3 regions of the Dactylosporangium sp. CA-139066 genome follow, and region 2 is predicted to be linked to each of the others. Evidence: predicted binding sites of a transcription regulator. Region 2 holds the regulator's gene; each other region holds the start of a gene.
What was found. The regulator HrcA, encoded in region 2, represses chaperone genes, less so after heat shock. The targets are predictions, from matches to a motif close to GGTTNGCACNCTCNNNNNGAGNGTGCNAACC.
Positions count from the first base shown of each region.

Region 1: groES (co-chaperone GroES) is a predicted target of HrcA. The motif match lies at 3,575-3,605, and genes of this name have one in related genera.
Region 3: groL (chaperonin GroEL) is a predicted target of HrcA. The motif match lies at 6,196-6,226, and genes of this name have one in related genera.

Region 1 is NZ_JBNJNH010000002.1:488,441-498,985, forward strand. It holds gene ACQEVU_RS46860 (molybdopterin-dependent oxidoreductase) at 1-1,323, opposite strand, end outside; gene groL (chaperonin GroEL) at 1,446-3,092, opposite strand; gene groES (co-chaperone GroES) at 3,184-3,498, opposite strand; gene ACQEVU_RS46875 (THUMP-like domain-containing protein) at 3,696-4,901, shown strand; gene ACQEVU_RS46880 (hypothetical protein) at 4,861-5,607, opposite strand; gene ybaK (Cys-tRNA(Pro) deacylase) at 5,625-6,104, shown strand; gene ACQEVU_RS46890 (DUF1707 SHOCT-like domain-containing protein) at 6,109-6,411, shown strand; gene ACQEVU_RS46895 (ABC transporter ATP-binding protein) at 6,786-8,504, opposite strand; gene ACQEVU_RS46900 (ABC transporter transmembrane domain-containing protein) at 8,508-10,181, opposite strand; gene ACQEVU_RS46905 (hypothetical protein) at 10,236-10,493, opposite strand.
Region 2 is NZ_JBNJNH010000001.1:316,628-327,172, forward strand. It holds gene ACQEVU_RS01465 (phytanoyl-CoA dioxygenase family protein) at 19-939, opposite strand; gene ACQEVU_RS01470 (hypothetical protein) at 1,092-1,991, opposite strand; gene ACQEVU_RS01475 (enoyl-CoA hydratase-related protein) at 2,048-2,824, opposite strand; gene hemW (radical SAM family heme chaperone HemW) at 2,842-4,038, shown strand; gene ACQEVU_RS01485 (DUF4870 domain-containing protein) at 4,102-4,743, opposite strand; gene hrcA (heat-inducible transcriptional repressor HrcA) at 4,928-5,950, shown strand; gene dnaJ (molecular chaperone DnaJ) at 5,977-7,101, shown strand; gene ACQEVU_RS01500 (16S rRNA (uracil(1498)-N(3))-methyltransferase) at 7,098-7,796, shown strand; gene ACQEVU_RS01505 (SDR family NAD(P)-dependent oxidoreductase) at 8,353-9,195, opposite strand; gene ACQEVU_RS01510 (HIT domain-containing protein) at 9,247-9,600, shown strand; gene ACQEVU_RS01515 (serine hydrolase domain-containing protein) at 9,597-10,545, shown strand, end outside.
Region 3 is NZ_JBNJNH010000002.1:1,905,619-1,916,163, forward strand. It holds gene ACQEVU_RS53505 (glucosyl-3-phosphoglycerate synthase) at 1-916, opposite strand, end outside; SAM riboswitch class I at 1,002-1,139, shown strand; gene thrC (threonine synthase) at 1,154-2,422, shown strand; gene ACQEVU_RS53515 (GNAT family N-acetyltransferase) at 2,743-3,747, shown strand; gene paaN (phenylacetic acid degradation protein PaaN) at 3,785-5,458, shown strand; gene ACQEVU_RS53525 (cold-shock protein) at 5,742-5,945, shown strand; gene groL (chaperonin GroEL) at 6,402-8,024, shown strand; gene ACQEVU_RS53535 (GNAT family N-acetyltransferase) at 8,255-9,124, shown strand; gene ACQEVU_RS53540 (hypothetical protein) at 9,239-9,481, opposite strand; gene ACQEVU_RS53545 (dipeptidase) at 9,576-10,545, shown strand, end outside.

The sequences.
Region 1 (10,545 bases), on a different contig from region 2:
CGTCGCCACCTGCCACGGTCCTTGGTCGATTTGCACCTCGACCTTGGAAATGCCCCGATGCTGCGCCCAGGCGACCCCGGCGATCATGACGTCGCCCGCCCGTGGGCTGCCGCCGTCGCGCGGGGTGTCGATTCTCGATTCGGTCTTGATCGGCCCCTTGGCCGCCCACCCGCGCTTGATCCAATATGCGTCGAAATCGGCGAACGACGTCAGCTCGAGTTCTACGAGCCATTTTGTCGCGGACACGTATCCGTACAATCCCGGCACCACCATCCGCACCGGAAAACCGTGCTCGATCGGTAGCGGCTCGCCGTTCATGGCAATGGCCAGCATCGCGTCGCGGCCGTCCTGCAGCACCGCCGTCGGGGTGCCCGCGGTGAACCCGTCGATCGAGCGGCTCACGACCTGGTCGGCGCCCGCCTTGGGCCGCGCCTCGGCCAGCAGGTCGGCGACGCGGACCCCCTGCCACTTGGCGTTGCCGACGAGGCCGCCGCCCACCTCGTTCGAGACGCAGGCGAGGGTGATGTACCGCTCGATCATGGGGCGCTTGAGCAGCTCGTCCCAGGTGACGGTGATCTCCTTCTCGACCTGCCCGTGGATGCGCAGCTTCCAGTCCCCGCTGGTCAGCTGCGGTACCACCAGGGCGGTGTCGATCAGGTAGAAGTCCTTGTTCGGGGTGACGAACGGGGCCAGGTCGGGCAGGGCGGCGTCGGCCTCGGGCGGCAGCGGGGCGACCGTGTTCGGCGGCACGGTGGGCAGCGTCACCGTGGCGCGGTCGGCTTCGACGCCGCGCCGGGTGGACCACCAGCGGCTGGCGAACCCGGCGAGGACGGCGCCGAGCAGCGTGTAGCCGGCGGTCCGCAGGAACCAGCGCCGCTGCTCCTCGGTGGCGCTCTCCCCGGCTTCGTGCTGCAGCAGCCACCGCAGCACCGCCGCGCCGGCGACGGTGCCGACGAGCGTGGGCACGAACGCGTACCAGGGCGCGTTGTGCCGGGTCATCGCGGCGAGGATGCCGATCAGCCCGAAGAGTGCGAACCCGATGTACCCGATATATGCGCGTCTCGCGGCGAGGATGCCGATGACGGCGGCGAAGACTGCGAGCAGGACGATCGTGCCGATGCTGAGGGCCAGCTTGTCGTACGTGTAGAACACCCGGACGGCGAAGTCCTTGACCCCGGCCGGCACGCTGTCGATGACGACGCCACCGACGCTGACCAGCGGCGAGGTGGTGGCCCCGGTGAGGATCGCCACGATTTCGGCGACCCCGAGCGCGACACCGGCGGCGGCGAGCCCGGCCAGCGCGGCGAACCTGCGAGTCTGCACGCCCCTAGCATGCGGCGATCATCCCTGCGCCACCAAGCCCGGTAATGGGTCCCTAATGTTTCTACAAGCGAGCCCCGAGCGAAAACGCCCGGGGCTCGCTGTGTCGCGCGTTGCTGCCGGGATCAGAAGCCCGGGCCGTGCGAGTGGCCGTGACCGTGCGAGTGGCCGTGACCGCCGCCGGCGGCCGGCTCCGGAGCGGCCGGCTTGTCGACGACCAGGCTCTCCGTGGTCAGCAGCAGGCCGGCGATCGACGCGGCGTTGGAGACGGCGCTGTGCGTCACCTTCACCGGGTCGACGATGCCGGACTTCACCAGGTCCACGTACTCGCCCGTGGCGGCGTCCAGGCCGTGGCCGAAGTCCAGCGCCGAGACCTTGCCGACCACGACGTACCCGTCGAAGCCCGCGTTCTGGGCGATCCACCGCAGCGGCTCGACCAGGGCCTTGCGCACGATGGAGACGCCGACCTTCTCGTCGCCCGTGAGGCCGAGGTCGCCGTCGAGGACCGGGAGCACCTGGGCCAGGGCGGCGCCGCCGCCGGGGACGATGCCCTCCTCGACCGCGGCCTTCGTCGCGGAGATCGCGTCCTCGATGCGGTGCTTGCGCTCCTTCATCTCGACCTCGGTCGCGGCGCCGGCCTTGATGACCGCGACGCCGCCCGCGAGCTTGGCGACCCGCTCGTTGAGCTTCTCCTTGTCCCAGTCGGAGTCGGAGGCCTCGATCTCCTTGCGCAGCTGCTCGACGCGCGCGGCGACCTCGCTCTGGTCGCCGCCACCGTCGACGATCGTGGTGAGGTCCTTGGTGACCACGACGCGGCGGGCGGTGCCCAGCTGCTCCAGGCCGACGCCCTCGAGCTTGTAGCCGAGCTCCGGCGCGACCAGCTCGGCGCCGGTCAGGATCGAGATGTCCTGCAGCATCGCCTTGCGGCGGTCGCCGAAGCCGGGGGCCTTGACCGCGACGACCTTGAAGGTCTTGCGGATGGCGTTCACGACGAGGGTCGACAGGGCCTGGCCCTCGACGTCCTCGGCGATGATCAGCAGCGGCTTGTTGTTCTGGACGATCTTCTCCAGGAGGGGCAGCAGCTCCTCGATGGCGGAGATCTTCTGGGTGGTGATGAGGACGTACGCGTCCTCGAGGACCGCCTCCTGCGCCTCGCCGTCGGTGACGAAGTGCGGGGAGATGAAGCCCTTGTCGAACTGCATGCCCTCGGTGACCTCGAGCTCGGTCGTGAGGGTCGAGCCCTCCTCGACCGTGATGACGCCGTCGCGGCCGACGCGCTCCATCGCCGATGCGATGAGGTCGCCGATGGTGGCGTCCTGCGCGGAGATGGTGGCGACCTGGGCGATCTCGGTGTGGCTCGCGACCGGGGTGGCCTTGTCCTTGAGCGCCTTCACGACGGCGGCCGAGGCCGCGTCGATGCCGCGCTTGAGACCGGCCGGGTTGGTGCCGGCGGTCACGTTGCGCAGGCCCTCGCGGACGAGCGCCTGGGCCAGGACCGTCGCCGTGGTGGTGCCGTCACCGGCCACGTCGTTGGTCTTGGTGGCGACCTCCTTGACCAGCTGCGCGCCAAGGTTCTCGTACGGGTTGGAGAGCTCGATCTCCTTGGCGATCGTCACGCCGTCGTTGGTGATGGTGGGGGCGCCGAACTTCTTGTCGAGGACGACGTTGCGCCCCCGGGGGCCGAGCGTGACCTTGACCGTGTCGGCCAGGCGGTTGACGCCGTGCTCCAGCAGGTGGCGCGCCTCGTCGGAGAAGCTCAGAATCTTCGCCATGCTTGTGGATTCCCTTCAAAGCGACACCGCCCCGGCAGCCTCGCGCCTGCGCACGGGTCCGGGGCGGTGGCCACTGCTTATTTGGACTTGATCACTTCTCGATGACGGCGAGCACGTCGCGGGCGGAAAGCACGAGGTACTCCGCGCCGGCGTACTTGACCTCGGTGCCGCCGTACTTCGAGTAGATGACGGTGTCGCCGACCTTGACGTCGATCGGCACCCGGTTGCCCTTGTCGTCGATGCGACCCGGGCCGACCGCGATGACAGTGCCCTCCTGGGGCTTCTCCTTCGCGGTGTCCGGAATGACGATGCCCGAGGCGGTGGTCGTCTCAGCCTCGTTGGCCTGGACCAGGATGCGGTCCTCGAGCGGCTTGATCGCAACCTGCGTCGCGGTAGTCACGGGCATACCCTCCTGGGGTATCGAGCTTGCTTATCGAGTGCCCGGTGAAGCCGTCGTCGCGGGTGCCGGCCCCGGCCGGGTTGACTGGCACCCTCGACACGAGAGTGCTAATCGGAGGTTATGTCGGCGGCTAGCACTCCGTCAACTAGAGTGCCAGACACGCCGCGAAATCACCCCGGGCTCACCGCCGGGATAATCGTCGGGTGGAGCTCGACGACGTGCTGGCCCTGGACACCGAGGCCGGCCGGGCCGCCCTCGCCGCGGCGACCGAACTGCCCGACGGCGACCCGCTGGCCGCGGCCTCCGCGCTGCGCGCCCGCGGGTTCGCCCCGGCCCTCGCCGCGGCCGCGCTGACCCAGGCCGCGCTGCGCCGCCGGGCCGCCGCGAAGTTCGGCCCGGACGCCGCCGTGATGCTCTTCACTCGCGCCGGCCTGGAGCAGGCGACCCGTTCCGCGGTCGCCCGCCGCCGGGCCGCCCGCCTGGCCGCCGCGGGCGCCCGCCACGTCGCCGACCTCGGGTGCGGCATCGGCGCCGACACCATCGCGTTCGCCCGAGCCGGCCTGCGGGTGCTGGCCGTCGACGCATCCGCCGCCACGGCCGCCGTGGCGGAGGCCAACGTCAGGGCGCTGGATCTGGCTGATGCGGTACACCTGGAAGCCCGTGACGCCACCGAAACCCCGCTCGACGCCGTTGACGCCGTGTTCTGCGACCCGGCCCGCCGCACGTCGGGCGGCCGGCGGGTGTTCGACCCGCGCGCCTACTCCCCGCCCTGGGACTTCGTGATGTCCCTGCCCGCGCGGGTCCCGCACACGGTGCTCAAGCTGGCGCCGGGCATCGACCATGCGCTGCTGCCGCCCGGCGCCGAGGCCGAGTGGGTCTCGGTCGACGGCGATCTGGTCGAGGCGGCGCTGTGGTGCGGCCCGCTCGCTCGCGCCCCGCGCCGGGCCACGGTACTGCGCGGCGGTGAGGTCCACGAGCTCACCGGCTCCGGCTCTGAGCAGGCCCCGGCCGGCCCGCTCGGCCGTTACCTCTACGACCCCGACGGCGCCGTGGTCCGCGCCCACCTGGTCGCCGAGCTCGCCACGTCGGTCGGCGGGACGCTGCTCGACCCGACGATCGCGTACGTGACCACCTCCGTGGCGACTTCTGTACCTTTTGCTCGCTGCTACCTCGTCGAGGAGCGGCTGCCGATCGCGCTGAAGAAGCTGCGCGCCGCCCTGCGCGCGCTCGACGTCGGTTCCCTGCAGATCCTCAAGCGCGGCTCCGCCCACGACGTCGAGGAACTGCGCCGCCAGCTGCGCCTCGAGGGCTCCCGCGACGCCGTGCTCGCCCTGACCCGCATCGCCGGCGAGCCGGCCGCCCTGCTGCTCAGACCAGCGGATGCCCCAGCCGCCGCTGCAGGTCGCTGAGCACGTCCTCGGCCAGCAGGTCCGGCGTGCGCAGCCCGAGCTGACCGAGGAGGTGGCGCCCCGTGTCGCGGCACATCTCGTACGTCAGGCGGTCGTTCAGCCAGCGCAGCCACTCGACGATGTCGTTGATGTAGAAGGCCACGCTCTGCTCGGAGTTGCGCTGCCGCCGCTCCTCGGACACGACCAGCAGCGCCGCGGCCAGCCGCTTGCGCGGGAAGTCGTAGCCGGCGAGCGCGTCGGCGAACGCGTCGGCCCGGTGCCGCGGCGCCGTCGGCGACACCGTCAGCTTCGGAAACGGCGGCTCGCCGGCCGTCCACACCTGCGCGCTGCGCGGCACGAACTCGGGCTCCAGCACGACCTCGACCCGCGAGGCGTGCCCCGGGTCGTCGACCGCGATCAGCACTCGGGGGCTGTAGCTGTTCACCTTGGTGACGTACCGCGACGCGCCGGAGCCCTCCTCCACGCAGAACTTCGCATCGGGCAGCTTGAGCAGCCCGTCGAACACCAGCCGCCCGACCCGCGGCCCGGCCCCCTGCCACAGCCGCACCCGCACGGGCCCGACCTGCGGCCGCGCGGCGATGCGCACGTGATGCTCGGTCGCCGTGACCGCCCCGTCGCCGTCGAACACCGCCAGGTCGACCGCGTTCGACGCGCCGAGGAACAGGTGGCCGTGGCCGAGGTACAAGTGGACGGCACCGATCTGCATGCCGCTATTGTGGGCCAGTGGCGAGCAAGGGCACCCCGGCGACCGCACTGCTGACGCGCCAGAAGATCGCGTTCACCCCGCACGCCTACGAGGTGGACCCGCGCGCCGCCTCCTACGGCGAGGCCGCGGCCGCCGCACTGGGCGTCGACCCGTCGCGCCTGTTCAAGACCCTGGTCACCACGGTCGACGGCCAGCTCACGGTCGGCGTCGTGCCGGTGTCCGCCTCCCTCGACCTGAAGGCCCTGGCCGCCGCGGTGGGCGGCAAGCGCGCCGCGATGGCCGAGCCCGCCGCGGCCGAGCGCGCCACGGGATACGTCACGGGCGGCATCTCCCCCGTCGGCCAGCGCTCCCGCCTCCCGATCGTCATCGACGCCTCCGCCGAGGAGCTGTCCACGATGTACGTCTCGGGCGGCCGCCGCGGCCTGCAGATCGAGCTGACGCCGGCCGACCTGGTCCAGGTCACCGGCGCCACGCTGGCGCCGATCGCCACCCACTGACACGATGGTCGACGTGCGGGCATCGGACGAGGACCGCCGCCGCGTCATCGGCATGCTGCAACACCACACCGAGGCCGGCCGCCTGACGCTGGACGAGTTCTCGGATCGCGTCGGCTCGGTGTACGCCGCGAAGACCCTCGACGACCTGCGAGCCGCGGTGGTCGACCTCCCCGCCGTGGCGCCGCGCCCTTCGGCTCCCCCCTCGCCGCCCGAACCCCACGACGGCCGCGCCCTGCTGTGGACGTTCGCCCTGGCCATCGTCGCCGTGGCCCTGATCGGCACCGCGTACGCCCTCTTCCACCCCTGACACAGCGCAACCCACCGGTGACGGTGCGAATTTCGCGATGATCCAGTTTTTTCGGGCCTGTTAGGGTGGTCAAAGAACAAAGCGGAGCACCCCACCGGACCTCGCGCCCTCCCGATTCGCTCATCGGGGCATGGGCACGGCGCCGGAGCATTCAGCCGGTTCAGCCCCTGCCTCCAACGCCCTCACGCCCGCGCGCGCGGTTGACCCGCGCACGACGTGCCGTCGGGCTCCGGGCTCGGGCTTGCCGTCAGGCGTCACGCGCGCGCGTGCCGTCGGGCGCCGGGCACGGGTTTGCCGTCGGGCATCGGGCAGGCACGGGCCGGGCCGGGCTCGCGTCGGGCGGACGCGCGTCGGGGCCGCGGCCGGGGCGGGGATCAGCGGCCGTGCCAGCTGCGCCAGAGCGCCGCGTACGCGCCGCCGGCCGCGACCAGCTCGTCGTGGCTGCCGAGCTCGGTGATCCGGCCGTCCTCGACGACCGCGACCCGGTCGGCGTCGTGGGCCGAGAACAGGCGGTGGGCGATCGCGACGACCGTGCGGCCCTCGAGGGCGCCGGCCAGCGAGCGTTCCAGGTGCCGGGCCGCGCGCGGGTCGATGAGCGAGGTCGCCTCGTCCAGGACCAGCGTGTGCGGGTCGGCCAGCACGAGGCGGGCCAGCGCCAGCTGCTGGGCCTGGGCGGGCGACAGGGAGAGGTCGGTCGCGTCGAGGCCGAGCGCCGTGGCCCAGTCGAGGGCGTCCACGGTGGCCAGGGCCGCGTACAGCTGCTCGTCCGTCGCGTCCGCCCTCGCCAGCGTCAGGTTGTCGCGCAGGGTGCCGAGGAAGACGTGATGCTCCTGGGTCACGAGCGCCACGTGGCCGCGCAGCGCGGCGAGGGGGAGCTCGGTCAGGGGGACCGTGCCCAGCTCGACCGAGCCGGCGCGCGGGGCGTGGATGCCGGCCAGCAGGCGGCCCAACGTGGACTTTCCGGCGCCCGACGGGCCGACCATCGCCAGGCGCTCGCCGGGGCGGATGGCCAGGTCGATGCCGTGCAGTACGTCGCGGCCGTCCACATAGGAGTATCGGACGTCCTTGGCCACCAGGCGTTCGTCGACCGGGTCCGGGCCCGGCCCCACCGGCGGGGTGGCCGCCGAGCGCACGCCGACCAGGCGCGCGAACGACGCCAGGCCCAGTTGCAGCTGGTCGAAGTAGGACAGGACGCGGTCGAGCGGGTCGATGATCGCGACGCAGTACAGGACCGCGGCCGTCACCTGGCCCACCGTTGCCCAGCCCTCCACGACGAACCAGCCGCCGGCCAGCAGCGTCGCGACCGGCGGGAGGGCGTAACCGAACTCCGTCGAGGGGAACCACACCGTGCGCAGCCTCAGGGTGTAGCGCGCGGCGGCGTACAGGCCCGTCAGCTGCTCCTGGGTGCGGGCCACCCGCGCGTCCTGGCGGGCCAGCGTCTCGACCGTCCGGGCGCCCTCGACCGTCTCGGCGAGGCCGTCGGCCATGAGGGCGAACGCGGCACTCTCGCGCAGGTAGCCGGCGGGGGCGCGGCGGAAGTACCAGCGCGAGGCGGCGTACAGCACCGGGACCGCGACCAGGGACGGCAGCAGCAGGATCGGGGCGACCAGCGCGATCGCGCCGATCGTGAGCAGCATCTGCAGTACGCCGACGATGATCGTGGGCAGTGCCGACTGGATCGAGTCCGAGGTCAGCGCCACGTCCCGCGACGCGCGGCTGAGCAGGTCGCCGGTGCCGGCCCGCTCCACAGTGGACAGCGGGATGGCCAGGACGCCGTCGACGAACTCCTCGCGCAGGCGGGCCAGCACCAGCTCGGCCAGCTTGGCGGAGGCGAGGCGCGCGTACCGCACCAGCACCGCCTGCGTGACCACGAACCCGGCGATCGCCAGCGCGATCCGGTCGACCGTCCACGTCGTGGTGCCGGCGGCGACGCGCTCGACCAGCGTGCCGAGCAGCGGCGGCGCGGCCAGGCCGGCCGCCGCGGCCAGCAGGTGCAGCGTCAGCACGCCGGCCAGCCGGCCGGGGTAGGCGGCGAACAACCCGCGCAGGTACGCCCGCACCTCGGCGCGGCCGGCGATCGGCAGCAACGACATCGGTCAGTCCTCCCCGCGGGTCACGGTCGCGGCGTACTCCGGGCAGCCGTCCAGCAGCGCCCGGTGCGGCCCGGTCGCGGCGACCCGGCCGCCGGCGTCCACGAACGCGACCGTGTCGGCCCGGTCCAGCAGCAGCGGGCTCGTCGTGCAGACCACCGTCGTGCGGCCGGCGCGCGCGGCGGGCAGCCGGTCGGCGATCCGCGCCTCGGTGTGCGCGTCGACGGCGCTGGTCGGCTCGACCAGTACCAGCACCGGCGGGTCGAGCGCGAGCACCCGCGCGAGGCGGAGGCGCTGCTGCTGGCCCCCGGAGAAGTCCCGGCCGCGCTCGGCGATCTCGGTGTCGAGGCCGCCGGGCAGCGCGTCCACGATGTCCCGCGCCGCCGCCGCGTCCAGGGTCGCGCCGCCGCCGATCTCGTCGCGCAGCGGCCCACGGAACAGCCGCCCGTCGTTGTCGGCCAGCACAATGTGCCGCCGCACCTCTTCGAGCCGCAATTTCCGCAGCGGTACCCCGTGAAGCCGCGCCTGCGACCCCGGCGCCAGAAGCGCCAGCCGCTCGGCGATGCCCGCGGCATCCTCGGGCCGGACGGCCGCGATCGCCGTGAACGCGCCCGCGGCGACGACCAGGCCCGAGTCGGGGTCGTCGAGGTCGCCTGGCTCCAGGGGTACCGAATCCGGATGCTCTTGAAAATCGGGCTCGATCCGCAGGACGTCGACCACCCGGCGCGCGGCGACGAGCCCGCGGGTCACCTTGTCCGCGAACTCGGTCACGGTGCGCAGCGGCGAGATCAGAAACGCCGCGTACGCGTAGAACGCCACCAGCTCGCCGGGACTGATCCGCCCGGCCACCGCGAACCGGGCGCCGAGCCACGTGACCAGCGCGACGAAGCACCCCGGCAGCAGAATCTGCGCGGCCTCGAGCAGCGACTCGACCCGCGCCACCCGCACGCCGGCGCGGCGCACGCGCTGCGACTCCTCCCGGTACCGCGCGGAGAACACCGCCTCGCCGCCGACCCCGCGCAGCACCCGCAGCCCCGAGACGATGTCGTTGGCGCGCCCGGTCAGCCGCCCGGACAGATCGCGCTGGTGGCGGCGCCGCTCGTGCAGGGGCCGCAGCAGCAGCCCGACCACGGCGACGAGCACCGGTACCCCGATGACGACGACGAGCCCGAGCGGCACCGAGACCCGCAGCAGCAGCGCGGAGACCACGATGATCGCCACCACCGCGCCGCTGCCCCGCGCGGAGATATCCATCGAGTACCCGATGTGGTCGAAGTCCGTCGTACCGATGCTGACGACCTCGCCGGTGCTCACGCGCTTCTCCAGCGCCGCCCCCAGCCGCGCGGCGTGGCGGACGGTCACCTGCATCGTGCGGAACCCGGCGCTGAGGAAGTTCGACACCGCGAACCGGTGCCGCATCGTCCCGCCGATCGCGGTGACGATCCCGAGTCCGAGCACCTCGAGCGCCGCGACCAGCAGCCCCGCCTTGTCCCGCCGCGCGACGGCGTCCACCCCGGCCCCGATCGCCGCCGGCACGAGCGCCTGGCTGACCATCCAGAGGACCCCGAAGCCCACCCCGCCCGCGATCAGGGAGAGCTGCTGCCGGGCGAGCCAGAGCAGGTACCGCGCGGCCGACCGCCTGTCTGGCTCCAGCGGGTCGTCGAGGGGCAGTCTGCGCACGGTAATGGACCGTAACTGGACTTCCGCCCCAAGCGCCTTACAATTTCGCGCCCGTCACCGGTCGACCTGCGTGAAGTCCCAGAACTGTGGCTTGCGCGACACAAGATGCGACGGCGGCTCGGCAAACCCTTCGGGCGTGCTCCCCCGCCACTTGGACACGACGACCAGCCGCTGATCCGTCGACGCGTACACCTCGCTGCTCATGTGCATGGGGTGCACCTCGACCTTGGGCAGCATGGCCTCGCAAACCCAGGACAACAGCTCCCCGAACGCCTCCGGGTGCGCCCTGACCTCCCACATGCGCACGATCACGGCGCTGGACTCTACTCCCATCTCGCCTCCCCCTGTTGACCATGGTCGACCG
Region 2 (10,545 bases):
CGTGCGCGTTTTGGATGTTCAGCGAAGCCAGGGAATCGCACGGTCCAGCTGGCCGCGGGTCTTCAGCTCCTTGCGGAGCGGAATCTCCTCGTCGATGTAGCCGTTCCAGTTGATGCCCCAGTAGTTGGCCGTGTGCGACGCCTCGCCGAGCAGCTGGCGCTGCACGGGCGTGCGGTTGGCCCACCACTCGCCGTCGAAGTCGATCGGCATGTCGTCGAGGATGCGGATCCACCGGTACGTGTAGCCGACGAACAGCATCTTGCGCGTGATGCCGGAGTAATTCGGCGACCGCGAGTGCCAGAGGCGGCGGTCGAAGATGAAGCAGTCACCGGGGTTTGCGGTGATCTCGACGGTGCCCTCCGGGTCCGGGTTCCACACCGTGGTGTCGGCCGGACGGGGCAGCGAGTTGCGCAGGTGGCTGCCGGGGATCACCTTGGTGGCGCCGCGGCCGGTCTCCGACAGGTCGGAGATGACGTAGGCGACCTTCAGCGAGAACATCGGCCGCGGGACGTTGGGGTCCATCGTCTCCGGGTCGGAGTTCTGCCGGTAGCCGTCCTGGTGCCAGCCCCACGAGGGCGGCTCCTCCTCGGACGTCGGCGGGGTGACGTCCAGGTGGTTGTGGTGCGTGTAGATGTTCCATCCAGCCAGGCCCCACATGTAGGGGAAGATGGTCGGCTGGGTCAGCAACTGCCCGAAGAGCTCGTCCCGGTTGAGGAAGCCCAGCAGGTGCAGCGTGCCGTCCTTCTTCATGCTCGACGACCCGGCCGCCTGCTCCTCGGCGTAGACCCGGTCCATCGCCGCCTCGAGGGCCGCACGGTGGTCCTCGTTGAGGACGTTGCGGACCAGCAGGAAGCCGTTGTCCAGGAACTCCTTCCGGTCGGCCTCGCTGATCGGCTCGTAGCCCGTGAGGCCGCCGTAGTCGGGTGTAAAGGACGTCATGTCCTCCCCTTTACTTGATCCAACCGCTTTACATTTCGTCCGAGCGAACGCCCGATCGTAACGCGAGGTGTATGGGACGCCGACTCGGGAGTTGGCCACCTGACAATGTCCGAACGCACGACAACCGGCTGGTCGCGGCGAACGTCAGACTTCTAGTAGACCTCGGCGACGACGCGCTCCCCGGCGGGACCGGCGTCGATGCCGCCACGCTCCGTCACGTGCGCCCACGCTCCGCTGGAGGCGGTCCACTGCATGTCGGCGTAGACGACCCGCTTCACGCCGTGCTCCTGGGCGTGGGCGACGAGCCAGTGGGCGTACTGCCAACCGGCCTTCGACTCGCGGACCTTCAGCGCGACCCCGACCAGGTTCGACGCATCGGCGGTGCTGATGCTGCCCCAGTCGAGCTTGAGGCTCGCGCCGAGCGACTTGGCCGCCTCCGCGCCGTGGCTGGAGGCCTCGCTGACGGTGCACGCGACCGCGCCCGTCACGTCGCCGCTGAGCGCGCGCACCATGATCTCGGACTCGTCGACCCACTTCTCGTAGGCCTCCGGGTGAGCGCTGCGCTGGACCTCCTGCGCGGCGTCGGTGACCCGCATCTTCTCCCAGCCCTTGACCTTGAGCAGGGCGGTGAAGAACGCGTTGGCCGCGTAGCGCGGGTCGGCGATCTGCTCCGGCGTGCCCCAGCCCTGGCTGGGCCGCTGCTGGAACAGCCCGATCGAGTCGCGGTCGCCGCCGGTCAGGTTCTCCAGCTTCGACTCCTGCCACGCGGTGGCCAGCGCGACGACCAGCCCGCGCTGCGGCACCTTGCGGGTCAGCCCGACCGCCGTGATGGTCGCGGCGTTGGCGACCTGCTCGGCGTCGAGCTCGACCTCACCCGAGCCGTCGCCGGTCGCGGTGACCGAGGCGTTGCCGGCGTTGACGACGCAGGCCTTGCCGCCGACGGGGATGCGCAGCGGGATGTTGTCGCCGATCTGGTGGATGACGACGTAAGCGCACACGGCGATCGCGATGGCCGAAAGCGCCGCCACCGTCACCAGTCGTCGAGCCCGCATTGTCACCTCCCGTCGTCAGGTCGACCAGCGTACGTGCAGCCCGCCAGCGCGCGGGGTCAGGCGGCGCCGTCGGGTACCCAGTTTGGGGCCCTTTTTTCCCGAAATGCCATGATGCCTTCCATGCCCTCCGGGGATCCGAAGTATCCGACAGACAGCTCCGTAAGCGCCGCGATCTCGTCGCGGAAGGTGTCGGATGTCCGGCGCCGCAGCAGCGCCTTCGCGCCGGCCAGGGCGCCGGGCGCCCCCTTGGCGAGGTCGGCGACGTAGCCGGCGACGGCGGCGTCGAGCTCGGCCGCGTCGACGGCGGCGGTCACCAGCCCGGCCCGGGCGGCCCGGGTGCCGTCGAAGGTGGCCCCGGTGAGGTACAGCTCGGCGGCGTCCCGGGAGGACAGCCGCGGCAGCACTGTGGCCGAGATCACTGCCGGGATGACCCCGATGCGCACCTCGGTGAACGCGAAGGTCGCGTCGGTGCTGCACACGGCGATGTCGGCGGCGGCGATGAGGCCGAGCCCGCCGGCCCGCGCCGGGCCGGCGACCCGGGCCACGACCGGCTTGCCGCCCTCCCAGATCGCGGCGAGCACGTCGCCGAGGCGGCTGATCGGCGGCCGGCCGGTACCGAACGCGGCCGCGGTCTCCTTCAGGTCGGCGCCGGAGCAGAAGACCGGCCCGGTATGGGTGAGCACCACCGCCCGGACCCCGGCGTCGGCCTCGGCCGCGGCGAGCGCGGACAGGAGCTCGTCGATGAGGGCCGTCGACAGTGCGTTGCGGTTGGCGGGGCTGTCCAGGGTGAGGGTCGCCACGCCCCGCTCGGTTTGTGACCGCACGAGAGACATGCGGGCACACTAGTGAAATGCCCGGAGCACTACCAGACGGCGAGCCGATGCCGCGCGACGGAAGCCTGCCCGACGGGGTCGCCGACGGCGCCGGCCGATCCGGCTTCGGCGTGTACGTCCACGTGCCCTTCTGCGCGTCCCGCTGCGGGTACTGCGACTTCAACACCTACACGGCGAGCGAGGGCGTGCTGAGCGCCGGCTACGCCGAGCAGGTCCTCGACGAGCTGGCGCTGGCCGCGAAGGTGGTCCGCCCGCCGCGGGTCGACACCGTGTTCTTCGGCGGCGGCACGCCCACGCTGCTGCCCCCGGCCGAGCTCGGGCGCATCCTCGACGGCATCGACCGCACGTGGGGCCTGGCCGCGGACGCCGAGGTCACCACCGAGGCCAACCCGGAGTCGGTGGACGCGGCGTCGCTGCGCGAGCTGCGGGCGGCCGGCTTCAATCGGATCTCGCTCGGCATGCAGTCCGCCGCGCCGCACGTGCTGGCGGTGCTGGACCGCCGCCACACGCCGGGGCGCCCGCCGCTGGTCGCCGCCGAGGCCCGGGCCGCCGGCTTCGACCGGGTCAATCTCGACCTCATTTACGGTACGCCGGGAGAGCGCCCGGAGGACTTCGCCGCCTCGCTGCGCGCGGTCGTCGACGCCGGGGTCGACCACGTCAGCGCCTACGCGCTCATCGTCGAGGACGGCACGCGCATGGCCGCGCGGATGCGCCGGGGCGAGCTGCCGTACCCCGACGACGACGTCGCCGCCGACCGGTACATCGCCGCCGACGAGGCGCTGCGCGCGGCCGGTTTCACGTGGTACGAGGTGTCGAACTGGTCGAAGGACTCGCCGTGCCGGCACAACGAGCTGTACTGGCGCGGCGGCGACTGGTGGGGGCTCGGGCCGGGGGCGCACAGCCACGTCGGCGGGGTGCGCTGGTGGAACGTCAAGCACCCGCACGCGTACGCGGCGCGCCTGGCCGACTCGGCGTCGCCGGGGCAGGCTCGGGAGGTACTGACGGCGGAGGAACGGCACATGGAGGACGTGCTGCTGCGCATCCGGCTCGCCGACGGCCTGCCGCTGTCCGTGCTCGACGCCGCCGGGCTCGCGGCCGCGCGCGAGTGCCTGGCCGACGGGCAGCTGGAGCCGGGCGCGTTCGAAGCCGGCCGGGCCGTGCTGACGCTGCGGGGCCGGCTGCTCGCCGACGGGGTCGCGCGCGCACTGACGTGAATACGACAAAGGGCGGCCGCCCCGAGGTGCGGCCGCCCTTTCGGGTTCGGGCGTTCGGTTGGACTACTTCACCATGCGGAACGTCATCGGGTAGCGGTACAGCTCCCCGTTGTTCGCCTTCATGCCGCCGATGATCGAGAAGACGATGGCCACGATCCACGGCGCGATCAGCGTGAGGCCGAACGTGCACACGGAGAGGATGGCGCCGACGAAGATGATGATGCCCCACGTGATGTGGAAGTTCAGCGCCTCGACGGCGTGCGCCTTGACGGTCGGCGACTCGTTGCCCTTGGCCAGCATCGCCACGAGCGGGGCGATGAAGCCGACGAGGATCGGGCCGAAGTGGGCGATGAGCGCCCACGTCTTCTCGTCGCTGTTGGCGTAGCCGACCGGGGCCGGGCCGCCGACACCGGGCGCGCCGTAGGCGCCGGGCTGCTGGTACTGGCCGTAGGCGTTGCCGGGCTGCTGGTAGCCCTGCTGCTGATACCCGGGCTGCTGATACCCCGGCTGCTGGTACTGGCCGGGCTGCTCATAGCCCGGCTGCTGGTAGCCCGCGCCGGAGGTCGGCGGAGGGGCGTAGGCGCCGCCACCGCTCGACGGCGGCGGAGCGTAACCGCCGCCCGACACGGGCGGCTGGGGCGGATACCCGGAGTTGGGGTCCGACGGCATGCCGTAATCCCCCGGGGGGCGAGGTGGCTCACTCATGGTGGCCACCGTAGGTGCACCGATCAAGCGGCGCCAGCGACACGACATGACTTCTTTTGGACAACTTTCGCCCTGTCCAGCGGCCTTGCCGTCTATCGTGCGCCAAACGATCATCGCGTGCCCCTGCGCGACTGACGTAGACTGGCACTCACTATCTGGGAGTGCCAGTCTTCGAGGAGGTGCCATGGCCCTTGACGAGCGCAAGCTTGAGGTGCTTCGCGCCATCGTCGAGGACTACGTCGCCACTCAGGAACCCGTCGGCAGCAAGGCGCTCGTCGAGCGGCACAACCTGCGGGTCTCCCCGGCGACGGTCCGCAACGACATGGCCGTGCTGGAGGAGGAGGGGTACATCAGGCAGCCGCACACCAGTGCGGGCCGGGTGCCCACCGACGCCGGCTACCGGCTGTTCGTCGACAAGCTCTCCCGGGTCAAGCCGCTCAGCCAGGCCGAGCGCCGGGCGATCGAGCGGTTCCTGATCGGCGCGGTCGACCTCGACGACGTGGTCCACCGCACCGTGCGGCTGCTCGCCCAGCTCACCCGGCAGGTGGCCGTGGTGCAGTATCCGAGCCTGTCCCGGGCGAGCGTGCGGCACTTCGAGCTGGTGCCGATCTCCACCACGCGGCTCATGGTGGTGATGATCGCCGAGACCGGCCGGGTGGAGCAGCGCCTGGTCGACCTGCCCGGGCCGATCCTGGCCGACGACGTGACCGAGCTGCGTCGGGTCATCAACGAGAAGCTGGTCGGCAAGCGCCTGGTGGACACGCCGCCCCTGGTGGCGGCGCTCGTCGAGGAGGCCGCGCCGAGCCTGCGTCCCCCGATGACGGCCCTTTCGACGGTACTGCTGGAGACGCTGGTCGAGCGGACCGAGGAGCGCATCGCGCTCGCCGGCACCGCCAACCTGGCCCGCGGCGGCCTGCTGGACTTCCAGGGCTCCATCCGGCCGATCCTCGAGGCGCTCGAGGAGGAGGTCATCCTGCTCAAGCTCTTCGGCGAGGTCGAGCCCAGCATCACCCGGGTGCGCATCGGCGACGAGAACGAGATCGAGGACCTGCGAACCGCGTCGATCGTGGCCACCGGCTACGGTCCCGGCTCGATGGTCGTCGGCGGCATGGGTGTGCTCGGCCCGACCCGCATGGACTACCCCGGAAACATCGCGACCGTGCGCGCCGTTGCACGCTACGTCGGCGATCTGCTGGCACAGAGTTGACATCTATCTCAGGGGCATAGGACTCAGTGGCGAAGGACTATTACGGGATTCTCGGCGTCAAGCGGGACTCCACGGCCGATGAGATCAAGCGGGCCTACCGTCGGTTGGCCCGCGAGTTCCACCCGGACGTCAATCCCGACCCGGCGGCGCAGGAGAAGTTCAAGGAGATCAACGCTGCGTACGAGGTCCTCTCCGACCCTCGCAAGCGCGAGATGGTCGACCTCGGCGGCGACCCGCTGGCCCCCAGCGGCGGCGGAGCCGGCCCGGCCGGCGGCGCGTTCGTCGGTTTCCAGGACATCATGGACGCCTTCTTCGGCACCCAGTCCGCCCGCGGCCCCCGGCCGCGCGTGCGCCCCGGCGCCGACGCGATCCTGCGCCTCGACCTCGACCTGCACGAGACGGCCTTCGGCGTCGAGGCGCCGATCCAGGTCGACACGGCGGTCGTGTGCGGCACCTGCCAGGGCGCCGGCACCGCGCCCGGCACCCACCCGCAGACCTGCGAGATCTGCCAGGGCCGCGGCGAGGTCCAGTCGGTGCAGCGCACGTTCCTCGGCCAGGTCGTCTCCGCCCGCCCGTGCTCGGCCTGCCAGGGCTTCGGCACGGTCATCCCGCACCCGTGCGCGACCTGCGGCGGCGACGGCCGGGTCCGCACCCGCCGCTCGCTCACCGTGAAGATCCCGTCCGGCGTCGAGGACGGCATGCGCATCCGCCTGGCCCAGCAGGGCGAGGTCGGCCCCGGCGGCGGTCCTCCCGGCGACCTCTACGTCGAGATCCACGAGCGCCCGCACGACGTCTACTCGCGCAAGGACGACGACCTGCACTGCCGCGTCACGGTCCCGATGACCGCCGCCGCGCTCGGCACCCGCCTCACCATCAAGACGCTGGACGGCGAGGAGATGGTCGACGTGAAGGCCGGCACCCAGCCGACCTCCACGCTGCGCATCCGCGGCAAGGGCGTCCCCCACCTGCGCGGCGCCGGCCGCGGCGACCTCTACGTCCACCTGGACGTGCGCACCCCGACCCGCCTGGAGCCGGAGCAGGAGCGCCTGCTGCGCGAGTTCGCCCGCAGCCGCGGCGAGGAGGTCGCCGAGCTGTCGAAGCAGGGCGGCTTCTTCTCCCGCATGCGCGACGCCTTCAACGGCCACGCGTGAGCCTGCCCCTGTTCCTGGTCGACGCGCTCCCCCCGGCGGACCGCTTCACGCTGGACGGCCCGGAGGGCCACCACGCCGCGAACGTGCAGCGCCTCTCCGTCGGGGAGGCGCTGCTGCTGGGCGACGGCCGCGGCGCCCAGGCCCGCGCCGTCGTGCTCGCGGCCCGCAAGGGCGCGCTCGACCTGGCCGTCGAGGCCCCCACCTTCACGCCGGCCGCGGACCCGTCCATCACGGTGGTCCAGGGCATCGCGAAGGGTGAGCGGGCGGAACTGGCCGTACAGCTGCTGACCGAGGTCGGCGCGGACCGCATCGTCCCCTGGCCGGCGGCCCGCAGCATTCCCCGGTGGAAGGACGCGAAGCCTCTGGAGCGCTGGCGCTCCACCGCTCGCGAGGCCGCGAAGCAGTCCCGCCGCGCCTGGCTCCCCGAGGTCACGCCGGCGTGCCCGACTCGGCAGCTCTCCCTCTCCGGCACGGTGCTGGTCCTGCACGAGGAGGCTTCGACCCCGTTGTCCGCGGTGCCGCTGCCGTCCACCGGCTCGATCACACTGGTCGTGGGCCCGGAGGGCGGCGTGGCTCCGGAGGAGCTGGAGGCTCTGGCGGGCACCGCGGTCCGCCTCGGCCCCGAAGTCCTGCGCACGTCGACGGCCGGCGCGGCGGCGGTAGCGGCCTTGTCGGTCCGCCTGGCCCGCTGGTAGCGCTCTTACGACCGCGGAAATATCCGGACACTGGCGCGTCCGGATATTTCCGACTTTTCGCCTGCCGGGGCATAAATCCGATAAGTCGCGGCGCGGAGCGCCCGACTTATCGTGTGTGCGCCCGCGAGGTGCGGAAGCGCCTCGTTGTGGAGCGCGCCGGACACAGGGCCGTCGGGGGTGCTGGTCGCGGCGTCGCCGCCGCACTGTGGCATTGAGCGGTGCGGTCGTTGCCGGCCGCGGGTCGGTTTGTGCACCCGGGCGGACCGGGCGGCGGCGTTGCCGGGGTGCAAAGCGTCCGGTCTTGTCGGCGGTGCGAGCGGCGGCGGGTCCCGCGGTGCGGAAGCGCGGCGTTGCGGAGCGCGCCGGGGTCGCAGGGACGTCGGGGGTGCTGGTCGCGGCGTCGCCGCCGCAGTGTGGCATTCGGTCGTGCCGGCCGCGGGTCGGTTTGTGCACCCGGGCGGAGCGGTCGAGCGTCGGGGGTGCATGAGCGACGGTTTCGCGGCGTGGAGCGGACCGGCTTGGCGTGTGCGCACCTCCGAAGCGCGGGGCGGGGTTGTCAGCGGAAGTAGCTGGCGCCGTTCAGGTCCAGGATGGTGCCGGTTGCCCACTCGGCCTCCGGGGAGGCGAGGAACAGCACCGCCGCCGCGATCTCCTCCGGCGTCGCCACGCGGTTCAGAGGGCTCTGGGCGCGGATCGCCTCGCCGGCCGGCGAGGCCAGCAGCTCGGAGACCATGTCCGTGGCCACGAAGCCCGGAGCGACCGCCGTCACCGCGATGCCGCGCGGGGCCAGGGCCCTCGCCAGGCTCTGGGTCAGGGAGTTCAGGCCGGCCTTCGCGGCGCCGTAGGCCGGGTGGTCGGGCTCGCCGCGGTACGCGCCGCGGGAGCTCACGTTCACGATCCGGCCGCCCGCGGGGAGGTGGCGGGCCGCGGCCCAGCAGACGTTCGCGGGGGCCAGCAGGTTGACGGCCAGGGTGTCGTGCCAGGCGGCCTGCCACTGGTCGTAGTCGGTGTCGAGGATCTTGTGCTCGACGTACACGGCGGCGTTGTTCACCACCACGTCCAGGCCGCCGAGGGCGGTGGCGGCGGCGTCGACCAGGGCGCGGGTGGCGGCGGCGTCGTGGAGGTCGCCGGTGACGACCGTGTGGCCCTCGCCGGGGAGGGCGAGGGCGCCGCCGGTGCGGCGGTGGACGGGCACGCTGTCGCCCGCCGCGGCGAACGCGTGGGAGGCGGCGTCGTGGAGGTCGCCGGTGACGACCGTGTGGCCCTCGCCGGGGAGGGCCGGGTCGTTGCCGGTGCGGCGGTGGACGGCCACCCGGTCGCCCGCCGCGGCGAACGCGTGGGCGATGGCGGCGCCGATGCCGCGGGACGCGCCGGTGACCAGGACCCTTCGATCTGCCATATGCGTACCCTAGCGGCCAAGATCGACGCTTCACGACGCCATAGGATGCGAATCGTGACGAGTGACTGCCTGTTCTGCCGGATCGTCAAAGGTGACCTCCCGGCGACCGTCGTGCATGAGACGGCGACCACCCTGGCGTTTCGCGACATCGGGCCCAAGGCGCCCGTCCACGTCCTGGTGATCCCCAAAGAGCATCATGCCGACGTCGCCGCGCTGGCCGCGGCCGACTCCGGGCTCGCCGGGGAGGTGCTCGCGGCCGCCGCCGCCGTGGCCGAGGAGGAAGGGCTGACCGGGGGCGGGTTCCGGGTCATCTTCAACACCGGGGAGCACGGCGGGCAGGAAGTCTTCCACGTGCACGCGCACGTCCTGGGCGGGCGGGCGCTCGGGCCGATGGTCAGCGCATGAAGGCCGTCCAGCGGTACCAGAGAATGGTCCAGAAGGTCCAGGCGGACGGCCGGGTGCCGGGGATCAGCGTCGCCGTGCACCGCGCGGATCGTCCACTGTGGACCTACCAGGTCGGTGAGGGGGTCGACGCCGGCAGTCAGCTGCGGATGGGGTCGATCACCAAGACGTTCACGGCGGTGCTGGTCATGCAGTGCCGCGACGATGGGCTGCTCGAGCTCGGCGATCCGATCGCGCGGCACCTGCCCGTCAAGGCGCACGGGGAGCTGACCGTCGGGCGGATGCTCTCGCACCTGTCCGGGCTGCAGCGCGAGCCCTACGGGGACATGTGGGACACCATGCAGGCGCCGGACGTGGAGACGCTGCTCGCCCAGCTCGACCGGGCCGAGCAGGTGCTGCCGCCGGGGCGGCGGTTCCACTACTCCAACCTGGCGATCGCCCTGCTCGGGCACCTCGTCGGGCGGCTGCGCGGCGGCACGTGGGAGGAGGCGCTGCGCGAGCGGATCCTCGAGCCGCTCGGGCTGCACGACGTCGCCGTCACGCCGCGGCGGCCCATCCCGGGGTACCAGGTCGACGCCTGGTCGGACTACGCCCACCCGGAGCCGCTCGACGACTTCGGGGCCATCGGGCCGGCCGCGCAGCTGTGGAGCACCGCGGCCGACCTGGCCCGCTGGGCGGCGTTCCTGGCCGACCCGCGCGAGATGGACCCCAACGGCACGGTGCTGTCCGCGGCGACCGTCGAGGAGATGCGCGTACCGCAGGCGGTCACCGAGGACGTGCTCTGGGCGCGCGCCTTCGGGCTGGGGCTCATCGTGCAGCCGCAGCCGGGGGCCGAGCGGGTCGTGCACGTGGGGCACGACGGCGCGATGCCGGGCTTCCTGGCCGCGGCCTACGGCCGGGTCGGTGGTTCCGGCACGCCGAAAGGCCTGGCCGTCGCCTCCCTTGGAT
Region 3 (10,545 bases), on a different contig from region 2:
CGGCCCCGTAGCCGGGGACCGTCCGGATCGGCGGGCGGTCGGGGTGGGAAACGGGCGTCTCTCGCGGTACCACCGCGGAGTCATGCCGCTCGAACTGCGTCAGCGTCGGCCAGAGCGCCCGCTCGGGGGCCACCCGGGCGTGGATCGTGTGCACGATCGTCGCCGCCATCCGCCCCAGCGCCGCCGTGTCCTGGTGGCCGTGGGTGCGCTGGCCGAGGTCGACCTGCGCCACCGCGTCCAGCCCGTGCCCGCGGAACGTGTCGATGAGCAGCCCCGTCTCCACGCCGTAGCCGGCCGCGAACGGCAGCGACTCCAGCAGCGTGCGCCGCGCCGCGTACTCGCCGGCCAGTGGCTGGACCACCCCGGCGAGCTCCGGGAAGTGGGCGTTGAGCAGCGGCCGGGCGGCGAGCTCGGTGACCCGCCCGCCGCCGGCCGCGGAGACGTCGAGCAGCGGCCGGTCGTAGAACGCCTTGACCATCAGCGTGGCCGGGTCGGCGAAGAGCGGGCCGAGCAGCCCGGTCACGAAGTGCGGGCGGAAGTCTGTGAGGTCGGCGTCGACGTACACCAGCACGTCGCCCTTCGTCACCGCGAGCGCCTTCCACAGCACCTCGCCCTTGCCCGGCCGAGACCCGGCCGCCGGCAGGATGTCGTCGCGGTGGTGCACGGTCGCCCCGGCCGCCGCCGCCACCTCGGCGGTGCGGTCCACGGAGCCCGAGTCGACCACGATCACCTCGTCGACGAGCGGCCCCAGCGTCCGTACCCCGGTCACGATCTCCCCGACGGTCGGCTCCTCGTCCAGGGCCGGCAGCACCACGCTCACCCGGGTATCGCCCTTCGCCGCGAGCACGTCCTCCTCCGGCCAGTCCCGCCAGCCGGACGTGCGCCGTGCGAACCAGTCCGCCGCGATCGGGTGCATGAGTGAACGCTAGCCCCGTCCACCCCGTGAGATGGCTCATACCCGGGCCCGGGTGGCGCCCCTTACAATCGGGGAACAACTGAATACCTCATCCAGAGGGGCAGAGGGATACGGCCCGATGAAGCCCCGGCAACCCCTGCGAGCGTCTCGATGCTGAGGCCCGCCCGCTCGCGGTAGGTGCCAAATCCGTCCTTGCGCGAAACCGCGCTCGGAAAGATGAGAGGAAGGCCTCCCGCCATGACCTCGACGCTCGGCGTCTTCACCGACTCGCCCGCCCGCAACCTCGTGTGCCGCGGCTGCGGCGCCACCTTCCCGCTCGCCGCGCAGCACGCCTGTTACGAGTGTTTCGGCCCGCTCGAGGTCGGCTACGACCCCGAGGCGCTGGCCCGGGTGACACGTGAGCAGATCGAGGCGGGTCCCCAGAACATCTGGCGCTACGCGCCGCTGCTGCCGGTCGGCGTCGACCCGTCCACCCGCGTCACCCTCGACCCGGGCCTCACCCCGCTGGTCAAGGCCGACGGCCTGGGCAAGGAGCTCGGGTTCACCGCGCCGCTGTACGTCAAGGACGACTCGGCCAACCCGACCCACTCGTTCAAGGACCGGGTCGTGTCGGTCGCGCTGACCGCCGCGCGGGCGCTGGGCTTCACGCGGTACTCCTGCGCCTCCACCGGCAACCTCGCCAACTCCGTCGCCGCGCACGCCGCGCGCGCCGGCGTCCCGTCGACCGTGTTCATCCCGGCCGACCTGGAGCCCGGCAAGGTCGTCATGACGGCGGTGTACGGCGGCGAGGTCGTCGCCATCGAGGGCTCCTACGACGAGGTCAACCGGCTCTGCTCCGAGCTGACGGAGACCGACGAGTTCGAGGACACCGCGTTCGTCAACGTCAACGTCCGGCCGTTCTACGCCGAGGGCTCCAAGACGCTCGGCTACGAGGTCGCCGAGCAGCTCGGCTGGCGCATCCCGGCCCAGGTGGTCATCCCGATGGCCAGCGGCGAGCTGCTGACGAAGATCGACAAGGCGTTCGTCGAGCTGGTCGAGATCGGGCTCGTGCCGCCGAGCGAGTGGAAGGTCTTCGGCGCCCAGTCGGCCGGCTGCAACCCGATCGCCAAGGCGCTGCACGACGGCGTCGACGAGATCACCCCGGTGCGGCCGACCGGCATCGCGAAGTCGCTGAACATCGGCGACCCGGCGGCCGGCGTCTACGCGCTGGAGGCGGTGCGCCGGACCGGGGGCTGGATGGAGTACGTCGACGACGACGAGATCCGCGCCGGCATCCAGCTGCTGGCCCGCACCACCGGCGTGTTCGCCGAGACGGCCGGCGGCGTCACCACCGCGGTGCTCAAGAAGCTGGTCGAATCGGCCAAGCTCGACCCCAACGCCGAAACGGTCATCTTCAACACCGGCGACGGCCTCAAGACCCTCGATGCGGTCGCGGAGCGGGTCGGCCCGACCCACCGTGTCAAGCCCTCGCTGAAGTCGGCCCGCGAGGCCGGCCTGCTCGGATGATTTTTTGAGCGACGATCATTACCGAGCGTTCAGATTGAGAGAGCGCTTCCAGACTTGGACGAGGAACGGATCGTCCGAATGGCGGAGTTTATCGATACTGAGCGTGATCGCGGCGGCGCCGTCCGCCGTGTGACGGACTTGACGCCGTAGGTGCCGGGGTTCAGGATGCTCCGTGCGGGAGGACGTGTCGCCGCGAGGCCGGAACCCTGGTTCGGGCCCGCGACCACAACACCGGAGGTGTTGGCGAGCGTCCTCTCGACCAATTTCCGGGCATGGATATTTGGTTGCCCCGGCGCCGGTGACCGGCCCACGCTGGCGGCATGGCCCAATCCACGCTCGAGATCGTCGAGGTGCGCGCCGATGACCCGGCCGCCATCGACGCGGCGTACGAGATCAACGAGGCCGCGCAGCGCGCGGACGTACCCGACTTCCCGCCCGAGTGCCGATTCCTGCACCGGGCGACCTTCGCCGTACCGCCGCCGGCCGACGAGCGGCACGTGTACCTGGCCCTCGACGGCGACACCCCCGCCGGCACCCTCCAGCTGGACCTGCCCCGGCTGGACAACCTGGACAAGGCCAACGTCGAGCTCTCCGTGCGGCCGGAGCACCGGCGCCGCGGCATCGGGCGGGCCCTCGCCGCGCACGCCGCCGGCGTCGCCCGGGCGGCCGGGCGCACCGGCTGGCTCGGGTTCAGCCTGGACGCGGCCGCCCCGTCGGCCTTCAGCGCCGCCCTCGGCCTGACCAACGGGCTCACCGACGCCCGCCGGCGCCTGCTGCTGGCCGACGTCGACGAGGCCGCGGTCGACCGGCTCCACGCCGAGGGCCTGGAGCGCGCCGCGGGCTACTCCGTCGTGCAGTGGCGCAACGACCTGCCTTCGGAGTACCTCGACGACCTGGCCGCCCTCGACAGCTCCTTCATCGCCGAGACGCCGATGGGCGAGCTGGCCTACGAGCCGCAGAACGTCACCGCCGAGCGCATGCGCCGGCAGTACGAGGCGTTCGCCGCCTGGGGGACCCGCCGCTACGAGACCGGCATCGTCCACGACGCGACCGGCCGGCTCGTCGCCTGGACCGCGATGCGGGTGGCGAAGACCGTCGACTGGCACGCCTGGCAGCTGATCACCCTGGTCCATCCGGCCCACCGCGGGCACCGGCTCGGCATCGTCGCGAAGGTGGCCAACCTGCGGGCGATGCGGGCGGCCGAGCCGGCGGTGACGACCATCGACACATTCAACGCGGCATCCAACTCGTTCATGATCTCGATCAACGAGGCGATGGGGTTCCGCTTCCGGGAGTACTGGTCGAACTGGCAGGGTCCGATTTAGGACGGCGCCCGCGGGCGGCGGTGGCAGGATTGCCCGCATGGAGAACTCACACCCCATGTTCGCCAGCCACGCGGACACGCTGGAGCGGGCGCTGACCGCGATCGCTGAGCGTGCGTACTGGTCCAACTACCCGGAGTCGCCGAGCCCGCGCATCTACGGCGAGCACGCGGCCGCCGAGGGCGAGGCGGCCTTCCGCGCCTACCTGGGCGGGGACTTCCCGCTCAAGGACCAGCCGGGCATCACCGACTGGGTGTCCACCGAGAGCTCGCCCTTCGGGATCGGGCTCGACGTGCGGTACCCCCACCTGGATCTTGATCTTGCTTTTGCCGCCCTCGCCGAGGGCATGCCGGCGTGGCGGGCGGCCGGCCCGCAGACCCGCGCCGGCGTGTGCCTGGAGATCCTCGCGCGCGTGCACCGGTCCGTCTTCGAACTGGCCAACGCCGTGCACGCGACCACCGGGCAGGCCTTCGTCATGGCGTTCCAGGCCGGCGGGCCGCACGCGCTCGACCGCGCGCTGGAGGCCGTCGCCTACGCCTACCGCGAGATGACCCGCACGCCGGCCAGCGCCGACTGGGAGAAGCCGGCCGGCAAGGGCCAGACGCTGCACATGGCCAAGACCTTCCATGTGGTACCGCGGGGAGCCGCCCTGGTCGTCGGCTGCAACACGTTCCCGACCTGGAACTCGTACCCGGGGTTCTTCGCGTCCCTGGTGACCGGCAACCCCGTGATCGTCAAGCCGCACCCGCGCGCGGTCCTGCCCCTCGCGATCACCGTGAAGATCGCCCGCGAGACGCTCGCCGACGCCGGCTTCGACCCCAACCTCGTGCTGCTGGCCGCCGAGGCGCCCGGCGAGGGGCTGGCCAAGACCCTCGCGCTGCGCCCCGAGGTGCGCATCATCGACTTCACCGGCTCGACCGAGTTCGGCGACTGGCTGGAGGCCAACGCCCGCCAGGCCGTCGTCTACACCGAGAAGGCCGGCGTGAACACCATCGTCGTGGACTCCACCGACGACTTCGCCGGAATGTGCCGCAACATCGGATTCTCGCTGGTGTTGTACTCCGGGCAGATGTGCACGACGCCGCAGAACATTCTCGTCCCCGTCGGCGGCATTGCCACCGACGAAGGGCACAAGAGCTTCGACGAGGTCGCGCAGGGCATCGCGGCCGCCGTCGGCAAGCTCACCGCCGACGCGGCAAAGGGCGTCGAACTCACCGGCGCCATCGTGAACGAGGGAGTATTGGAGCGGCTCCAGAAGGCCGCCGCGGTCGGCGAGCCGGTGCTCGAATCCTCAGACGTTTCGCATCCGGCTTATGCCGGCGCGACCGTGCGTACGCCCCTCATCCGGAAACTCGGCGCCGACGACGCGCCGACCTATGGCACGGAGTGGTTCGGCCCCATTTCATTCGTTGTTGCAACCGATTCCACGCCGGGCAGTTTGCGGATCTTCGCCGACACCGTGGGCCGGAAGGGTGCATTGACCGCTTCGGTGTATTCCACATCGCCCGCGGTGCTGGATGCGATGGAAGAGGCCGCGCTGCTTGCCGGTGTGCATTTGTCAGTCAACCTTACGGGTGGGGTGTTCGTAAACCAGTCGGCGGCCTTTTCCGACTTCCACGCCAGCGGCGCCAATCCGGCGGCCAATGCCGCGCTCACCGACGGCGCCTACGTCGCGGGCCGCTTCCGCGTTGTCCAGTCACGCCGTCACGTGTAGTCCCGTAGGTTACTAACACGTAGTCGCCGGGCGATGTTTGACTCTGCAAGGGAAAGTGCGGAGAAGGCATGCTCGGCGACCTTTTCGAACTGCTTGATTCGTGACCTTGCTGTCCGATTTGGGCCTGTCGTGGTTCGGGTTACCTCGTGTACCGTGCGGTTCGTCATCGATCCAACGCCTGCGCCACCCCCGGCTGCCGGCGGCCCCCTGGGTCGAAGGCCCGAGCTGGTTCCCCACAACCAGCCGAGTGATCGCAGCAGGACCGAAGTAGAGGAAGTGCACCGTGGCACAGGGCACCGTCAAGTGGTTCAACAGCGAGAAGGGCTATGGCTTCATCGCGGTCGACGGGGGGCAGGACGTGTTCGTCCACTTCTCCGCGATTCAGATGGACGGCTACAAGTCGCTGGAAGACGGACAGCGCGTCGAGTTCGAGATCGCGCAGGGTCAGAAGGGGCCGCAGGCAGAAGGGGTTCGCTTGCTTGCCTGACCCCCGTTTGCTTCCCCCGCCGGGGCACCGTCCTCATTGATGAGGAACGGTGCCCTGCGTCGTTTTACGGCCCTCTTTTCCCGGCTTGCGGCGTTTTTCGACAAGTCGGGCGCTCCGCGCCACGACTTGTCGGATTTATACCCCGTCGGGGGATAGATGGCTTCCGGGGTCGGGGTGATCTTGGCCCCCGGCCACCTCCGCCGTCACCCGCGGTTTGCTTGCACTCGACTGGCCAGAGTGCTAAACAAGGACTTGGCACTCGCATCAGGTGAGTGCCAATGGTCGGGACGGTGCAGTCCTCCGGTGGGCAACCACCGCGAGGCTGGTCGTCGCGGGCTCATCCGGCCCGACCGCCCGGGGAACCCGCAGGGTCCTCGAAGGTGCGAAAGCAGGCGGTGAGCCGCCGGCCCCACGTGGGTCGAGGCGAATCGTGAGTGTCCAGGAGGACAACGCCGAATGGCCAAGATTATCGCGTTCGACGAAGAGGCGCGCCGCGGTCTCGAGCGGGGCATGAACACCCTCGCCGACGCCGTCAAGGTGACGCTGGGCCCCAAGGGCCGCAACGTCGTCCTCGAGAAGAAGTGGGGCGCGCCCACCATCACCAACGATGGTGTGAGCATCGCCAAGGAGATCGAGCTCGAGGACCCGTACGAGAAGATCGGCGCCGAGCTGGTCAAGGAAGTTGCCAAGAAGACCGACGACGTTGCCGGTGACGGCACGACGACGGCGACCGTGCTGGCGCAGGCGCTGGTCCGTGAGGGCCTGCGCAACGTCGCCGCCGGCGCGAACCCGATGGCCCTGAAGCGCGGCATCGAGGCGGCGGTCACGTCCGTCGCCGACGAGCTGGCCAACCTGGCCAAGGACGTGGAGACCAAGGAGCAGATCGCCTCCACCGCCTCCATCTCCGCGGGCGACGCCACGGTCGGCGAGATCATCGCCGAGGCGATGGACAAGGTCGGCAAGGAAGGCGTCATCACCGTCGAGGAGAGCAACACCTTCGGCCTCGAGCTCGAGCTCACCGAGGGTATGCGCTTCGACAAGGGCTACATCTCGCCGTACTTCGTGACCGACACCGATCGGATGGAGGCCGTCCTCGACGACCCCTACATCCTCATCGTCGAGTCGAAGGTCTCCGCGGTGAAGGACCTCCTCCCGGTGCTGGAGAAGGTCATGCAGTCGGGCAAGCCGCTCGCGATCATCTCCGAGGACGTCGAGGCCGAGGCCCTGGCGACCCTCGTGGTGAACAAGATCCGCGGCACCTTCAAGTCGGTCGCCGTCAAGGCGCCCGGCTTCGGCGACCGCCGCAAGGCGATGCTGACCGACATCGCGATCCTGACCGGCGGTCAGGTCATCAGCGAGACCGTCGGCCTCAAGCTCGAGAACGCCGACCTGGGTCTGCTCGGCCGCGCCCGCAAGGTGGTCGTGACCAAGGACGAGACCACGATCGTCGACGGCGCCGGCGACGCCGACTCGATCAACGGCCGGGTCTCGCAGATCCGCGCCGAGATCGAGAAGAGCGACTCGGACTACGACCGCGAGAAGCTGCAGGAGCGCCTGGCCAAGCTGGCCGGCGGCGTTGCGGTCATCAAGGTCGGCGCGGCCACCGAGGTCGAGCTCAAGGAGCGCAAGCACCGCATCGAGGACGCCGTTCGCAACGCGAAGGCGGCCGTCGAGGAGGGCATCGTCCCCGGTGGTGGCGTGGCCCTGGTGCAGGCCGGCAAGACCGCGTTCGACAAGCTGGACCTGGTCGGCGACGAGGCGACCGGCGCGCAGATCGTTCGCGTGGCGCTGGACGCCCCGCTGCGTCAGATCGCCGTGAACGCCGGCCTCGAGGGCGGCGTCGTGGTCGAGCGCGTGCGCAACCTGGAGGCCGGTCACGGCCTCAACGCCGCGACGGGCGAGTACGTCAACCTCCTGGCCGAGGGCATCATCGACCCGGCCAAGGTGACGCGTTCGGCGCTGCAGAACGCCGCTTCGATCGCGGCCCTGTTCCTCACCACGGAGGCCGTGGTGGCGGACAAGCCCGAGAAGGAGAAGGCCCCGGCCGGCGCGCCGGGCGGCGGCGACATGGACTTCTGAGTCCACGCTGAACCACGTCAGGGCGGGATGGCCTTCGGGCTGTCCCGCCCTTTCGCTTGCCCTCGTCGCCCGCGTCTTCCGGCGTCGTGGGCCTGGGACCGATATGTCGGATTTATACCTTATTTCGCCTTTGCATCCGTCCTGCGTGGATTTTGGACGGCTGTTTCGTTTTCCTCACATCCGTGCGACAGGAGCGCCGATCCGCCCTAACAGTTAGGTATGTTTACCAAATGATCGTGGATCTCGACGACCTGTCCAGCGCCGCTGACCTGCTGACTCGTGCGCTCGACCTGCCCGAGGACGCGGCCGAGGCGGGCATGCTCGCCGGTCGGCTCGCGGCGCCGCCGGCCGGGCGGCCCGTGACGCGGCTGACCGCCGACGACGGCACCGGCCTGGTCTTCGCCTCGATCAACGACGCCGACCCGCGGCTGGGCCATGTCGAGCTGCTGGCCGTACGGCCCGAGGTGCGCCGCCGGGGCGTGGGCGCCGCGCTGCTGCGGGCCGCCGAGGAGCGCCTGGCCGACCTGGGCGCCGAGCGCGTCCGGCTCGGCGGCAACCCGCCGTGCTATGCATGGCCGGGGATCGACGTGCGGTACACCCCGGCGGTGTGCCTCGCCCGCCGCGCCGGCTACAGGCTCACGGACACCGCCTGGAACATGACCGCGGACCTCACGCTGCGCAGCGCCGAGGCGGCCCGCGACGAGGCCCGGCTCGAAGCCACCGGCGTGAAGGTGCTGCCCGCCGGCGGCGACACCCCGGACTGGGTGCGCTCCATCTGGGGCGACGGCTGGGCCTGGGAGGTCGAGCAGTCGCTGGACCGTGGCGGGGCGGGGTGCTATGTCGCCGTACGAGATGGGGAGATCTTGGGTTTTGCGGCGTATGGCGCGAACCGTCCCAGCTGGTTCGGCCCCATGGGGACGGCGCCGGCCGCCGAGGGGCTCGGGGTCGGCCGGGTACTGCTGCGTCGATGCCTCGCCGACCAGCGCGCCGGCGGCCTCACGACCGCCCAGATCGGGTGGGCCGGGCCGATCGGCTTCTACTCGAAGGCCGTCGCCGCCCGCCTCGAGCGCATCTTCTGGATCTACACGAAGGCGCTGTAAACGCATGCGGGACAGGTCGTGGGTTCGCCACGAGCCTGCCCCGCACACGTGCCGCCGGCGCCTGTGATCCCCCGTCTGCCACGGGCGCCGACGTCGTACCGGATGCCGGTCCTGTTACATCTCCGGCTGGTTGGACCTCTTCTGCCGCAGCGAGGTCTGCTGGTCCTGCTGCGCCTTGGTCCTGGCCCGCATCGTGGCCGTGTTGGCGTTCGTCGACTCGCCCGAGATCATCGAGTCGGGCGTGATCGTGATGTCGTCGGAAAGGTCCTGGTCCAGATACCCGAGGTCGTCCTCGCTGCGGTGCATGCCGCGGCTGCCCTGGCTGTCGAAGCTGTCGTTCTTCTTTGACTTGCCCATGGGTCCCCCCTCATGTCGGCCAGCTTCACCATATGAGGGCGCTTCGCATGTAGGGGGCAAAACGCACATTTTGGAGACCGTATGGTCTTGGTCCATGGACGTGTTCGACGGGCACAACGACCTGCCTTGGCGCCTGAGGATCCGCTACCCGTCCGGGTCGTTCGCGGACCTCGCCCAGGACCTCGGCGGCACCGGCCTGCACACCGACCTCCCTCGCCTCGAGCGGGGCGGGGTCGGCGCCCAGTTCTGGAGCGTGTACGTCCCGAACGACCGCCCCGAGCCCCAGGCCGCGATCCAGGTGGTCGAGCAGGTGGAGCTGGTCCGCCGGATCGTCGCGCGCTACCCGGACCGCCTGGCCATCGCCACCAACGCCGCCGAGGTGGAGCAGGCCCGCGCGACCGGCCGCATCGCCTCACTGCTCGGCGCCGAGGGCGGCCACTGCCTCGACAACTCGCTGGTGGTCCTGGGATCGCTGTACAAGCTCGGGATCCGGTACCTCACGCTGACCCACTCCCGCAACACCGCCTGGGCCGACAGCGCCACCGACACCCCCGCGGTCGGCGGCCTGTCGGACTTCGGCCGCGAGGTGGTGCGCGAGCTCAACCGCCTGGGCATGCTGGCCGACCTGTCCCACGTGGCCGACTCGACCATGCACGCGGTCCTGGACGTCTCGACGGCGCCCGCGTTCTTCTCCCACTCGAGCGCCCGGGCCCTGTGCGGCCACCCGCGCAATGTCCCCGACGACGTACTGCAACGCGTCCGCGAAACCAACGGCGTGGTGATGGTGACGTTCGTGCCGTTCTTCCTGACGGAGGAGTGTCGGTCCTGGGGCGACGAGCTCTACCGGGTGGAGGACGCGATAGCGCTGCCGTGGGACAGCCCGGAGTTCCTGGATCACCGCCAGCGCTGGATCGACGCCAACCCGTGCCCGCCCACAACGGCCGCCGACGTGGCAGACCACATCGACCACGTGCGCGAGGTGGCCGGCGTGGACGCCGTCGGCCTGGGCGGCGACTTCGACGGCACGGAGGTGGTCCCCGGCGACCTCCCGGACGTCTCCGCTT